Regions from separate parts of the Micromonospora polyrhachis genome, predicted to be linked through region 2. Evidence: predicted binding sites of a transcription regulator. Region 2 holds the regulator's gene; the other holds the start of a gene.

Region 1 (7,395 bases), 2.6 Mb from region 2:
AGGTAGATCGGCTTCGGGGCGAGCAGGACGGCGGGGACGTCACGACCGCCCTCCGGGTCCTTCACCGACTGCCCGGTGTCCTTCTTCTCGCCCTTGGCCAGTGCGATCGCCAGGTCGGCAGCGGCATCGGCCTCCTGCTTGATCGCCTTGTAGACGGTCATGCACTGGTCACCGGCGAGGATGTTCTGTAGGCCCTGTACGTCGGCGTCCTGACCGGTGACCGGGACCCGACCGTTGAGCTTGTTCTTCTTCAGCACCGAGATGACCGCGTTGCCCAGGCCGTCGTTGGCGGCCAACACTCCGTCGATCTTTCCGCGCTGCTGGGTCAGCATCTGCTCGAAGATGGTGCCGGCCTGGGTGTTGTCCCACTCCGGTACGGAGACGTCCGGACCCTTGACGAACTCCTTGGCCTCGTACTTCAGGTTGAGGACCGAGTCGTAACCGGTCTTGAACAGGGTGGCGTTGTTGTCGGTGGGCGAGCCGTTGAGTTCCGCCACCACCGGGTCCTTGACGCCCTTGTCGGCGAGGCACTTGACCAGGCCCTCGCCCTGGAGCTTGCCGACCGCGACGTTGTCGAAGCTGACGTAGTAGCTCGCCGAGCCGCCGAGGGTGAGCCGGTCGTAGTCGATGGTGGCCACGCCCTGGGACCTGGCCTTGTCCAGTACGGCCTTGCCGGTGCCGGAGTCCAGGTTGACGATCATCAGTACGGTGACCCCGCTGGTCATCATCTGGTCGGCGATGGTCTGGAACTGGGCCTTGTCGCCCTGGGCGTTCTGGATGTCGTATTGGACGCCGGCGGCTTCGAATGCCTCCTTGAGGTACTTGCGGTCGGCGGTCTCCCACCGGGCCGAGGTGGCGCTGTCCGGCAGGATCACGCCGATCTTCGGCGTCCTGGCGCTGCCGGCGTTGTCGGACGTCTCGCCGCAGGCGGCGAGGCTGCCGGTTACCAGTAGCCCGGCGGCAGCGATGGTGAGGATCCCTTTGCGCATCTGCACGGGTCCTTTCGGGGGTGAAGTGCGGGTCTCGGTACGGGGGAGAGACTGCGGTGGCCGTCCGGCTCCGGATGCCGGCACGACAACGGATTGAGACCGGTCTTCGTACGTTTGTTGTGTCCGGCAACGTATTAGGGGTCGCGGCTGCGGCACAAGGCATATCAGCGGCTGAGTTTGTTGTTGGCGATAACAATTTCGCAACACGGTGGATGCGCGCTGGTCATCGATGCTCCAGCTGCCAACTGATCGGTTCTCTCGGATGTATTGTCAAAGTAACCCCAGTGGGGTTACATAGGGGTTACCTTTATGTTCTCGGTGGTAGGGAGGATGTCGGCCATGCCAAAGATCAACGTGTATCTACCCGATGAGTTGGCGGAAGCGGTCAGGGAATCCGGCGTGCCGGTCTCGGCGATCTGCCAGCGGGCCCTGGAGCAGGCGGTGCGCCGAGTAACCGCGATCCGGGAGACCACCCTGGGCCACCTGGATCTGGATGACCTGGCCGCGCGGCTGCCACACTTCACGGCTCGGGCCCAAGCCGTACTCCGGCTGGCCCGGGAACGAGCCCAGGCGGAGGGAGTGCCGACCGTCGGGACCGAGCACCTGCTCGGGGGCATCCTGGCCGAGGGTGGCAACGTCGCCCTGCACGTCCTGCGTGCGGTGGAACTCGAACCGGAGCAACTGGAGCGTGACCTCGACCAACTCGCGGTAGCGGCGACGCCGGAGATCGCCGGGGAGCAGTCCGTAGCGGTCAGCGGGGACCGGCCTGCGGCAACCAGTTCGGCAGCCTCCGGGAAGCCGCCCGCGAGCCGGTTCAGCGGGCCGGCAGCCAACGCGTTGGAGTTGACCGTCACCGAGGCCACCGCCCTCGGGCACAACTACGTCGGCTGCGAGCACCTGCTGCTCGGCCTGCTCACCGAGCCCGACGGGACCGCCGGCCAGATGCTGCGCGCTCGGGGCGTGGAGCCCCGACTGACCCGTCGCGCCGTGGCAGCGTGGCTCGCCGGCTACGTCCACCTGCGCACCCAGACACAGCAACCGGGCACCGGGGCGGCCGGGGCGGACCCCGCCAAGGCCATCGGTGCCGTCGTACGTCAGGAACTCCAGCCCCTCATCCAGCGCATCGAACGGATCGAGGGACTCGTCGGTGTGGTGCCAGAGCAGTGAAGGGGCTGGGCGGATGAAGCGTCCACTGGTCGTCGCGTCCCGATGCCGTACCCGGGAGGTGCCGCTGACCGTCCGCCCCGTGGCTGCCCGTCCGCCCCGTGGCTGTCCGTCCGCACGGTCAGCGGATGGCGATGGGGGCGGTGATCGCGTTGGTCAGCCGGATCAGGTCCGCTGGCGCGAGTTGGAGTTGCAACCCGCGCCGACCGGCCGAGACGTAGACGGCCGGAAAGCCCTCGGCGGACGAGTCGACCACGGTCGGCAGCCGTTTACGTTGACCCAGCGGACTGATCCCGCCCCGGACATAGCCGGTGGCCCGCTCCGCCACCGTACGGTCGGCCAGCACCGCACGTTTGCCCCCCACCGAGGCGGCCAGCGCCTTCAGGTCCAACTCACCGGTCACCGGAACGACCGCCACCGTCAGCGCCCCGTCCACCTCGGTCACCAGCGACTTGAACACCCGCTCCGGCGGTACGCCGAGCGCCGCCGCCACCTCCGCGCCGTAGTGCGGTGCGTCAGGTGGTACGTCGTACGGGTGGGTGCTGTGCGGGACCTTCTGTTTCGTCAGCAACGCCGTCGCCGGCGTTCCCTGCCCTGCCATGATCGGACCCTATCCCCGCGCCCGCCGACGACCTACCGAAATGCGGGTGTGACGGGGTGGCCCAGCAGCACCGTCGGCGCTCCGGCCACCCGGGTCAGCACGACGGTGGCGGGGGCGGCCCCGGACAACCGAAGATCCCGACGTAGCTGTTCCGGCTCCAGCGCCGAGCCGCGTTTGAGAATCTCCACCCGGCCGACACCGCGTTCGCGGAGCAGCGCCCGGAGTCGCTTGAGGGAGAACGGCAGCACGTCGGTGATCTCCAGGCAGCGCGCGTACGGGGTCGGCACCGGCTCGTCGGCGTAGACATAGGCGATGCTCGGGTCGCCCAACCCACCATGCACGGTCTCGGCGAACTCCGCGACCAGGTGGGCGCGGACCACCGCCGGGTCCGGGTCGTACAGGTAGCGGCGGACCGGCCCGACCGGCGCGTCGACGGTGCCGGTGCCGGTGAGCTGGCTCGGTTCGCTGCCCGGCTCGCTGCCCGCCGCGCTGCCCGGCTCGCTGGGCAGGGGACCGCCCTTACCGCTCAGCAGGGTGGCACGGCGGGGGGATCCGGCGAGCGGGCCGCACCAGAGGGCAGCCTCCACCAGGTCACCGTCGACGCTGACCCACTCGGCCTCGGCGCCCGGCGGGATCAGGGCATGCTCGATGCCGGGGGCGACCTTGAGCACCGTACGGGGGACCCGCGCGATGAGTCCGGTGATGAAGTCCCACGGTGGGGAGTACGCGTTCGGGTCGAATATCCGGCGTCCGGTGCCGGCCCGCCGCCGGGCCGGATCGCAGAAGACCGCGTCGACCCGACCCACCTCGAAGGCGGTGGCGTCGCCACACTCCACGGTGAATCGGTCGGCCACCCCGGCCGCCTCGGCGTTCGCGGCAGCCATCGCGGCGGTGACCGGGTCGGCTTCCACACCGTACACGCGGATGCCGGCCCGGGCGGCGGCGAGCGCGTCCGCACCCAGCCCGCAGCCGAGGTCGGCGAGGCTCGTCACGCCGGCGGCCCGCAGCCGCGCCGCCCGCCGGTCGGCGACCACGGCCCGGGTGGCCTGCTCCAGGCCGGCTCGGGTGAAGAACATCCCGGCGGCCATCGGGCCGAACTTGGCGGCCGCCCGGCGGCGTAACTCGGCCTGGGTGAGCGCGCCGGCGGCGAGGTCGGCGGGGACGCCGGCCGCGCGCAGGGCGCTGGCGGCGGTGAGCGGGTCGCCGCCGGCCAGTTCGGCCGCCGCGGTCAGGGCACGCGCACCATCGGGGGTACGCAGTGCGGCTAGTTGGTCGAGGTCCACGCCTGCGATTGTGGCTGGCAGCACGGGGCGGACCGGCGGCGCACCCGTCGGGGACGATCGGGGCAGGTAGCGGGGGGTTTGGGTCGGTGCTGCCGACGGGTGAATCGGCGCGACTCGCCGGCGGGAGAGTTGGCACTCTCCTTGACGGAGTGCCAGCCATCGGCCTAACCTGCCGTTAGCACTCTCGAACCGAGGGTGCCAGCTTCGGGCTCCGGTCCGAGGCTTAAACGCCAGGCGGACCGGCACCCGCGACGACGGACCCGCCCGGTGGCATGAGGCAGATGACGCCGTCCGGCACGTACGGCCGGCGCATAGAAACCAAGTACCCCAGGAGGGTATGCCCGTGACTACCGCGACCAAGGTTGCGATCAAGCCGCTTGAGGACCGGATCCTGGTCCAGGCGAATGAGGCTGAGACGACCACGGCGTCGGGCATCGTGATTCCCGACACCGCGAAGGAGAAGCCGCAGGAGGGCACCGTCCTCGCTGTCGGCCCGGGCCGCGTCGACGACAACGGCAACCGGATCCCGGTTGACGTGAAGGTCGGCGACACGGTCATCTACTCGAAGTACGGCGGCACCGAGGTCAAGTACGCCGGCGAGGAGTACCTGGTGCTCTCCGCCCGCGACGTCCTCGCGGTCATCGAGAAGTAATCAACTGATCAGTGACGATGCCCCGGACCGGCTCGCCGGGCCGGGGCATCGACTGTTTGAAGGGATATTCATGGCGAAGATCCTGAGCTTCTCGGACGACGCCCGGCACCTGCTCGAACACGGTGTCAACACGCTCGCCGACACGGTCAAGGTCACCCTCGGCCCGCGCGGGCGCAACGTCGTACTGGACAAGAAGTTCGGCGCCCCCACGATCACCAACGACGGCGTGACCATCGCCAAGGAGATCGAGCTCAGCAACCCGTACGAGAACCTTGGCGCGCAGTTGGTCAAGGAGGTGGCGACGAAGACCAACGACGTCGCCGGCGACGGGACCACCACCGCCACCGTGCTCGCCCAGGCCATGGTCCGCGAGGGCCTGCGCAACGTGACGGCCGGTGCCAACCCGACCAGCCTCAAGCGGGGCATCGACGCGGCGGCCGCGAAGGTCTCCGCGGCGCTGCTCGACAAGGCCGCCAAGGTGGGCAAGCGCGAGTCGATCGCCCAGGTGGCGACGGTATCGGCGCAGGATGCCACCATCGGCGACCTGATCGCCGAGGCGATGGAGCGGGTCGGCCGCGACGGTGTGATCACCGTCGAGGAAGGCTCCACCCTGGCCACCGAGCTGGAGGTCACCGAGGGCCTCCAGTTCGACAAGGGCTTCATCTCGCCGCACTTCGTGACCGACAGCGAGGCCCAGGAGGCGGTGCTCGACGAGCCGTACATCCTGATCACCACGCAGAAGATCTCCTCCATCGAGGAACTGCTGCCGCTGCTGGAGAAGGTGCTCAAGACCAGCAAGCCGCTGCTCATCGTGGCGGAGGACGTCGAGGGTCAGGCGCTGTCCACGTTGACGGTCAACTCGATCCGCAAGACCATCAAGGTCTGCGCGGTGAAGGCCCCCGGCTTCGGTGACCGGCGCAAGGCGATGCTCCAGGACATGGCGATCCTCACCGGCGGTGAGCTGATCGCACCCGAGTTGGGCTACAAGCTCGACGCGGTCACCCTGGAGATGCTCGGCAGCGCCCGGCGCGTCGTGGTCGACAAGGACAACACCACGGTCGTCGACGGCCGGGGTCAGAAGAGCGAGGTGGCCGACCGGGTCGGCCAGATCCGCAAGGAGATCGAGGCTTCGGACTCCGACTGGGACCGGGAGAAGCTGGCCGAGCGGCTGGCGAAGCTCTCCGGTGGCATCGCGGTCATCAAGGCCGGTGCGGCGACCGAGGTCGAGATGAAGGAGCGCAAGCACCGCATCGAGGACGCCATCGCCGCGACCAAGGCCGCGGTCGAGGAGGGTACGGTGCCCGGCGGTGGGGCCGCCCTCGCGCAGATCGCCTCGGTGCTCGACGACGGCATCGGGCTCACCGGTGACGAGAAGATCGGCGTGTCGATCGTCCGCAAGGCACTGGTCGAGCCGTTGCGCTGGATTGCCCAGAACGCCGGGCACGACGGCTACGTGGTGGTGCAGAAGGTAGCCTCCAGCCCCTGGGGCAAGGGCCTCGACGCCGCCACCGGCGAGTACGTCAAGCTGGCCAAGGCCGGCATCGTCGACCCGGTGAAGGTGACCCGTAACGCGGTCGTCAACGCCGCGTCGATCGCCGGACTGCTGCTCACCACAGAGAGCCTGATCGTGGAGAAGCCGGAGAAGCCGGTCGCCGCAGCGGCGGGTGGGCACGGCCACAGCCACGGCCACGGGCACCAGCACGGCCCGGGTTTCTGACCCGAGGTACGAGCTTCTGACCCGAGGTACGAGCAAGACCGGATCCGCGTAATCGGAAACGGGCTCCGGCACGCGCTGGCGTGTCCGGAGCCCCTGATCACGCGGATCCGTTCGATCGTGGGATCGCCCTGGTCAGGCGGATCGCTCCTGTAGTTGCCGTTGCACCGGGATCGTGGCCTTGTGGGGCCTGCCCAGTCGTGCCTCCAGCCGGGCGATGTCCACCCGGCTACGCCGCCGGTCGGCGAGATCCTCCCAGCCCATGGCGAGCAACCGGAGTCGTTCCGATTCGCTGAACCCGCCCCAGACGCCGTACGGCTCCCGCACGGCGAGCGCGTGCGCGGCGCACTCGGCGCGTACCGGGCAGGTCACACAGACCGTCTTCGCGTTTGTCTCCCGGCGGTTGCGGGAGGCGCCCCGCTCGCCGTCCGGGTGGAAGAACTGGGCGCTGTCCCGGCCCCGACAGGCACCGAGCCGCTGCCACTCCCACAGGTCAACGATGGGTCCGGGCAGTCTGCGTACGTCCGACATCAGCACCTTCCTTCGACGGTGAGCGCGGGACCCCGGCGACCCGAGGTCGGGATGCCGGGACGGCGGCCCGCGCGGGGCGCGTACCGACTTCCTGGCTGGTCCGGCGACACTTTCCTGGCTGGCCTTCGCGTTACCCAGTACGCCGCCGGCTCACACGTCTCCGCCGGGAACCCGCGCAGCCGCCCAAGAAAACGATGCCAGCAACCGGTGCATCTACTGACGAATCGGCTGAAAACTGGCTGATGTGCGCAAAGGCCGAAAATTCTGTCGTTCATCGCGCGGAAACTCGTCATGATCAAAGCCTGCCGTGGTCTCCTCCTTGAGGAGAGGAGAGCACCGTGCGTACAGTTCTCGTCTGCGTCCGGACATCGCTCGCGGCGCAGAATGTCGCTTCCGCCGCCGCCCGGCTCGGGTTGGCCGCCGCTGTCCGTACCGCAGTGTCTGATCCCGAGGTGATGCTG
Region 2 (7,395 bases):
AAACCAGTGCTCCAGAGCGTCTCGTCGGTGGTGGTCAACGGCCAGCGCATCTCGTCCAGATTGCCAGACCGCAGTACGGCACCCGTCGGATCGACCACAGCCGGGTCGGCCAGGAAGGCGGCCCAGCGAGCCATGTCCGACGCGGTGCTCCAGAGCTGCGCCGCCGGGGCCACCGCGCCGAAATCGGTCGGCGGCTCGGGCCGGGCATGGTCGGAATAGGCGTCCACCAGGAATCCGGTCACCGCGGTCGGCCCCGGCTCGACGCTGGTCGCCGACAGGCCGAGCGGGCGCAACACCCGGTCGGCCAACACCTCGGCCCAGGTGCCGCCCCGCAACCGGCCCACGGCGTGACCCAGCAGGGCCAGGCCCAGGTTGGAGTAGTGGTAGCGACGGCCCGGCGGCAGCACCCGCTCCGCGCGTACCAGGTCGGCGATGAGCCGGTCGACGTCCGGCGCGTCCAGGTTGTCCCACACGTCACCGTGGGGCTCCCGCTGGAGACCGGCGGTGTGCGACAGCAGCCGGCGTAGGGTCAGCTCGCGGTGCGCCGGCACGTCGAGGTGGGCACCGATCGGATCGTCGAGATCGAGCAGGCCCTCGTCCCGGCACTGCATCACCAGTACGGCCGTGAAGGTCTTGGTCACCGAACCGATCCGGAACCGGCTCGCCTCGGTCAACGGGGTGTCGTTTCCCGTACCGCCCACGGTGCAGTTCCACAGCGGGCGATCGGCCCGGTGCAGCGCCACGGAGAGCGCCGGTACCCGCGCCTCCACCTGCACCTGTCGGGTCATCCGCTCCAGCCGTCGGCTCACCTCGGTCATCCGTCCTCCCATCGCGCCTCGCATGCCCACTCCCCCGCGCAAGATCATCGCACCGATCCTCCTGGGGAAAGGAAGGTCCCCACCTAGCGTTCTCGCCTTGGAAGGGGCCCTTCCCCACACCTCAGCGGGGGGCGAGCATCGGGCCCAACGGCGCCCCGCCGAGCACGTGGGCGTGCGCGTGCGGCACCTCCTGGCCGCCGTACTCGCCGGTGTTGAACATCAGGCGGAAGCCGTCGACCAGCAGGCCCTCGTGTTCGGCCACGTTGGCAGCGGTCTCCAGCACCTCGCCGGCCAGCTTCGGGTCCGCCTGGGCCAGGGTGGCCACGTCCACGTAGTGCTCCTTCGGAATCACCAGGACGTGTACCGGGGCCTTCGGGTTGATGTCACGAAAGGCGAGGGTCGTGTCGGTCTCCCGGACCACGGTCGCCGGGATCTCGCCGGTGACGATGCGACAGAACAGGCAGTCGGTCTTCATCCGTCGCATGTTATGCCGATACGCCGCCGGGCACCCGGCAGGAACCCACCCCGACCGGCTCGATAGGTGGCGTCACCAACGCCCGAGGCGGGCGGAGAGTACGGCGAGCGCGGCAACCCCGGCGGTGGAGGTACGCAGCACCTGCGTGCCGAGTCGTACCGGCACCCCGCCGGCGGCTTCCAGCGCGGCCAGCTCGGTCGGCGCGATCCCGCCCTCGGGCCCGACGACCAGCACGATGTCACCGGTCGCCGGCAGGGGCACCGTGGACAGCGGGGTCTCCGCCTCCTCGTGCAACACCAGACCGGCCCCCGCCGCGCCGATCCGGCGGGCCACGGTGTTCGTGGACTCGTCCGGGGCTCCGGCGACCACCGGTAGCCAGGCGCGTCGCGCCTGCTTGGCTGCCTCCCGGGCGGTCGCCACCCACTTGTCCCGGGACCGTGCCCCCCGCTCACCCCGCCACTGCGTCACCGAGCGGGCCGCCGCCCAGGGCACGATCTCGTCGACCCCCACCTCGGTCATCGCCTGTACGGCCAGTTCCCCCCGGTCGCCCTTGGCGATCCCCTGCACGACGACGAGCCGGGGATCGGCGGCGGCGACGTACTCCCGAGAGGTGACCGTCAGGTCGAGGGTGCCCCGGCCGACGGCGGTGACCACGGCGGAGGCGATGCCCCCCTGCCCGTCGGCCAGCAACAGCCGCTCACCGGCACGGAGCCGCTGTACCGTCGCGGCGTGGTGCCCCTCCGGGCCGGTGAGGGTCAGCGTGTCGCCGGACGGCAGTGACTCGACCAGGAACAGCGGTTCGCTCACCGGGGATCAGCCGTGGCCGTTGAAGGCGTCCCGCATCCGGGAGAAGAAGCCGCCCTGCTTGCTGAGCTCGGCGACCTCCTCGCCCCGGGTCTTGGCGAACTCGCGCAGCATCCGCTCCTGATCGGCGTCGAGCTTGGTGGGGGTACGCACGTCGAGGTGCACGAACAGGTCGCCACGTCCGGTGCCGCGCAGGTGGGGCACGCCCCGGGCACGTAGCCGCAGGGTACTGCCGGGCTGGGTGCCGGCCTTGACGTCGACCGTCTCCTCGCTGTCCAGCGTCTTGATGGTCAGCCGGGTGCCGAGCGCCGCCGCGGTCATCGGCACGGTCACCCGGCAGTGCAGGTCGTCGCCCTTGCGGGAGTAGACGTCGTGGGGGCGCTCGTGGATCTCGACGTAGAGGTCACCGGCGGTGCCGCCGCCCGGACCCACCTCTCCCTGCTGGGCGAGCCGGATCCGCATGCCGTCCTCGACCCCGGCGGGGATCTTGACGGTCAGCGAGCGACGGGTACGGACCCGACCGTCACCGGCGCAGGTGGGGCAGGGGCTCGGGATGGTCGTGCCGTAGCCCTGGCACACCGTGCAGGGGCGGGCCGAGACGACCTGACCAAGGAAGGTGCGCTGCACCGACTGCACCTCGCCCCGGCCGCCACAGGCTTCACAGGTGGCCAGGTGGGTGCCGGCCGCCGTACCCGCGCCGGAGCAGGTGGTGCAGAGGATCGCGGTGTCGACCGTGATCGGCGCCTCGATCCCGAAGGCCGTCTCGTGCAGGTCGAGTTCGAGCCGGATTATCGCGTCGGAGCCTGGCCTGGTCCGGGACCGGGGGCCGCGGCTCGCGCCGCCGGCCGCCCCGAAGAAGGCGTCCATGATGTCCTGGAACCCGACGAACGGGCCTGCTGCTCCGCCGGGTCCGGCACCTCCGCCGCCCGGAGCCAGGGGGTCGCCCCCCAGGTCGACGATCTGCCGCTTCTGGTCGTCGGAGAGAACCTCGTAGGCGGCGTTGATGTCCTTGAACTTCTCGTGCGCCTCCGGGTCCGGATTGACGTCCGGGTGGTATTGGCGCGCGAGCTTACGGTAGGCACGCTTGATCTCGTCGTCGGAGGCGTCCCGGTTGACGCCGAGAATCCCGTAGTAGTCCTTGGCCACTGCGTTCCGTGTCCTCATGTCTGTCTCGCGTTGCCGTCCGCCGGTCGTCCCAGGTCGGAGTCGGAGTCGGGGTCAATGCGAATCTGTGGTCAATTCTGCGCCAACAGGTCGCCAACGTAGCGTGCCACGGCGCGCACGGTGGCGATGGTGCCGGGGTAGTCCATCCGGGTCGGGCCGAGTACGCCCAGGCCACCCACGATGGTGGCGCCCGGACCGTATCCGGTGCTCACCACCGAGGTCGAGCGTAGATTGTCGATCTCGTTCTCGTCACCGATCCGGACCCGTAGCGTGCTGCTGGGCTCGGCCTCGCCGATCAGTTTGAGCAGCACGACCTCCTCCTCCAGGGCTTCGAGGATCGGACGCAGGGAGCCTTGGAAGTCGAGCAGGCCACCTCGGGTGAGGTTGGCCGTACCGGCCAGCGCGATCCGCTCCTCGTGGCGCTCGACGAGCGTCTCCAGCAGCACGGTGGAGAGGGTGGTCATGCCACCGCGCAGGTGCGGGGCCACCTCCTCGACCAGGGCCTGGACCAGCGGTGGGGTGTCGGCCAGCCGACTACCCACCAGTTTCTCGTTGACCAGGCGACGCAGGTCCGTGACATCCTCGGCCGGCATCGGGGCGGGCAGCTCGACCAGACGCTGCTCGACCCGCCCGGTGTCGGCGATCATGACGACCATGAGCCGGGTCGTCGAGATCGGTACCAGTTCCAGGTGTCGGACCGACGAGCGCGCCAGACTCGGGTACTGCACGACGGCGACCTGACGGGTCAGCTGCGCGAGCAGCCGGACCGTACGGTGCACCACATCGTCGAGATCGACCGCGCCCACCAGGAACCGTTCGATCGCCCGACGCTCGGCCGGGGTGAGCGGCTTGACCCGGGAAAGCCGGTCTACGAACAGCCGGTAGCCGCGATCGGTGGGCACCCGCCCGGCACTGGTGTGCGGCTGCCGGATGTAGCCCTCCTCCTCCAGCACCGCCATGTCGTTACGCACCGTGGCCGGGGAGACCCCGAGCTGATGCCGCTCGACGAGCGCCTTGCTGCCGACCGGCTCCTGGGTTACGACGTAGTCCTCGACGATCGCCCGAAGCACGTCGAGCTTGCGGTCATCGAGACCCATCTGCACCTCCTACCGGCTACGCCTCGTCAGCCGCCGATCCGGCGGCTTGGCACTCGACTCTAGCGAGTGCCAGTCTACGGCCAAGTTCCACCACCTCGCGATGATCACTTAGAGCTTTCTGGCCCGTGGTTCGGAAACTTCCTCACCAGTTGTTCGGAAAACTGTCTGGTACCGGTCTAGTGCCCCTTGTACTCGCCCCTTAGCGTGAGTTTCATGACAGAACCACCTCGCCCTTCCGACGGGAACAACTCCGGGGCACCGTCACCGGACCCGACCGCGTCCCCCACATCCCCCGCGTCCTACTCGATGCCGGGCGAGGTTCCCTCCCCCGGATCCGCGACATCGCCGGCCGAGCCGCCGTCGTCCGAGCCACCGTCGTACGGACCACCGTCGTCCGAGCCGCCGTCGTCCGAGCCGCCCGGGTACGGGGCGCCGTACGGGGTCACTCCCGAGTCGCCGTCCTACGCGGCATCGCCGTACCAGTCACCCGGCGACATCCCACCGTCGACGGACTATCCCGCTGGCGGGTATCCGCCACCGGGCGGCGGATACCCCCCGCCGAGTGGTGGCTACCCCCCGCCCGGCGGCCCGTACGGGGCTGCAGCCCCGGTCGGCTACGCCAACAACGACGAGAAGACCTGGGTGCTGATCGCCCACTTCGGTGGCATCCTCGTGAGCTTCATCGCCCCACTCGTAGCGATGTTGGCCAAAGGAAACGAGTCGCCGACCGTACGGGCACACGCGGTGGAGGCGCTGAACTTCCAGATCACCTGGGGCATCGCCAACATCATCGCGGCCATCCTCATGACGTGCACCCTGGGTCTGCTGTTCTTCCTGCCGCTGATCACCTTCGTCATCCTGGTCGTCTTCTCGATCCTCGGTGGTGTGAAGGCCAACGAGGGCGTGCTTTACCACTACCCGATGAGCATTCGGATGGTTAAGTAGCTCCAAGACCGGCCGCGCCGGGCAGTCGACGGATCCCGGTCGGCAGCCCGGGCGCAGGCCGTACCGGTCAGGGCAGCAGGTCGCGGACGACCGCGTCGGCGAGGAGCCGCCCGCGCAGGGTGAGCACCGCGCGCCCGGCGGCGTACGCCGGTTCCTGGAGCAGCCCGTTGGCCAGCGCCCGGGTCGCGGCGGCCCGGCCGGCGTCGTCGAGGGTGTCCAGCGGCAACCCAGTGGCCAGGCGCAGCCGCAGCATCACGTCCTCCATCCGCTGATCCGCGAGGGTCAGCGTCTCCCGCCCGTGTCCCGGGGACCTCCCCTCGGCGAGCCGAGCCGCGTACGTCGTCGGGTGTTTGACGTTCCACCAGCGGACCCCACCGACGTGGCTGTGCGCCCCGGGACCGAGCCCCCACCAGTCAGCGCCGGTCCAGTAGAGCAGGTTGTGTCGGCACCGGGCGGCCGGTGTACGAGCCCAGTTGGACACCTCGTACCAGGAGAAGCCGGCGGCGGTCAGCGCGGCCTCGGCCGCCAGGTAGCGGTCTGCGGCCACGTCGTCACTCGGGTACGGCAACTCGCCCCGGCGCATCCGGGCGGCCAGCCGGGTGCCGTCCTCCACGATCAGGGCGTACGCGCTGACGTGGTCGACCCCGGCGGCGGTCACCTCGGCCAGCGAGGCGGCGAAGTCCTCGGCGCTCTCCCCCGGCGTGCCGTAGATCAGGTCCAGGTTGACGTGGTCGAACCCGGCGTCGCGGGCCTCCGCGACAGCAGCCGTGGCCCGACCGGCGGTGTGCCGGCGGTCGAGGACCGCGAGCACTCCGGCGGCGGCCGACTGCATGCCCAGCGAGATCCGGGTGTAGCCGGCCGCCCGTAGCGTCTTGAGCGACTCCGGGGTCACCGACTCGGGATTGGCCTCGGTGGTGACCTCGACGTCGGCGGCAAGACCCCAGGTGCGGTCGATGCCGTCCAGGATGCGGGCAAGGTCGTCGGCGGGCAGCAGGGTGGGGGTGCCGCCGCCGACGAAGACGGTGTCCACCCGGCGTGGCGGTTGGTCGGCCAGCACCCGGCGGGCCAGGGCCAGCTCGGCCAGGACGCTGTCGGCGTACCCGTCTCGACTGGCACCACCGCCCAACTCGCTGGCGGTGTAGGTGTTGAAGTCGCAGTAGCCACACCGGCTGGCGCAGAACGGGACATGGACATAGACCCCGAAACCACGCACGCCGACCTGGGCGAGCGCGGCGGACGGCAGCATCCCGTCGCCGGGCACGGGTTCACCTTCTGGGAGCACAGCGGGCATGCCACTAGTGTGCGCCGCATGACCGCAGAGCTGACCACTGAGCCCGACCCACTGGTCCGGGCATCGACCGCGCATGGCGTGACCACGCTCACGCTGGACAGCCCGCACAACCGCAACGCGCTCTCCACCCCCCTGATGACCCAACTCCTCGCCGCGCTCGCCACGGCCGTCGCGGACGACACGGTCCGTACGGTGGTGCTCTCCCACACCGGGCCGGTGTTCTGCTCCGGCGCGGACCTGAAGGAGACCGCGGCGGCGTTCGACAGTGGCACCGTTCCGGCAGCCATGCTCGGCGAGGTGCTGACCGCCATCTGGGAGTGCCCGAAGCCGGTGGTGGCCCGGGTGGCCGGCCCGGCCCGGGCTGGTGGCCTGGGGCTGATCACGGCGGCCGACATCGCGGTCTGCGCCGCCGAGGCGACCTTCGCCTTCACCGAGGTACGCATCGGGGTGATTCCGGCGGTCATCTCCGCCACCGTGCTGCCCCGGCTGCATCCGCGCGCCGCCGCCGAGCTGTACCTGACCGGTGAGGTCTTCGACGGCCGGCGAGCCGAGCGGATCGGGCTGGTGACGGTCGCGACGCCGGCCGACGAACTGGACGCGACGGTGGCCGCCTACTGCGCCGCGCTGGTCCGAGGTGCGCCGGGGGCGCTGGCCGGCGCGAAGGAGCTGCTGCGGCGGCGGCCCACCACCACCGACTTCCGGGCTGATCTCGCTGACCTGACCGACCGGTCTACCCGATTCTTCCGTTCGACGGAGGGACGGGAGGGAATTCTCGCCCTCCGTGAGAAGCGGCCGGCCCGC

The links. Region 2 encodes HrcA, which represses chaperone genes, less so after heat shock. Its sites were predicted from a motif close to GGTTNGCACNCTCNNNNNGAGNGTGCNAACC; they were not measured.
Region 1: groES (co-chaperone GroES) is a predicted target of HrcA. The motif match lies at 4,211-4,241, and genes of this name have one in related genera.

What each region holds. Positions count from the first base shown of each region.
Region 1 covers NZ_JACHJW010000001.1:2,245,813-2,253,207, reverse strand. The annotation lists gene FHR38_RS09335 (sugar ABC transporter substrate-binding protein) at 1-989, opposite strand, end outside; gene FHR38_RS09330 (Clp protease N-terminal domain-containing protein) at 1,329-2,156, shown strand; gene ybaK (Cys-tRNA(Pro) deacylase) at 2,275-2,754, opposite strand; gene FHR38_RS09320 (class I SAM-dependent methyltransferase) at 2,787-4,037, opposite strand; gene groES (co-chaperone GroES) at 4,381-4,689, shown strand; gene groL (chaperonin GroEL) at 4,760-6,406, shown strand; gene FHR38_RS09305 (WhiB family transcriptional regulator) at 6,539-6,934, opposite strand.
Region 2 covers NZ_JACHJW010000001.1:4,881,750-4,889,144, reverse strand. The annotation lists gene FHR38_RS21500 (serine hydrolase domain-containing protein) at 1-818, opposite strand, end outside; gene FHR38_RS21495 (histidine triad nucleotide-binding protein) at 940-1,293, opposite strand; gene FHR38_RS21490 (16S rRNA (uracil(1498)-N(3))-methyltransferase) at 1,366-2,100, opposite strand; gene dnaJ (molecular chaperone DnaJ) at 2,107-3,243, opposite strand; gene hrcA (heat-inducible transcriptional repressor HrcA) at 3,333-4,358, opposite strand; gene FHR38_RS21475 (DUF4870 domain-containing protein) at 4,572-5,303, shown strand; gene hemW (radical SAM family heme chaperone HemW) at 5,371-6,594, opposite strand; gene FHR38_RS21465 (enoyl-CoA hydratase family protein) at 6,613-7,395, shown strand, end outside.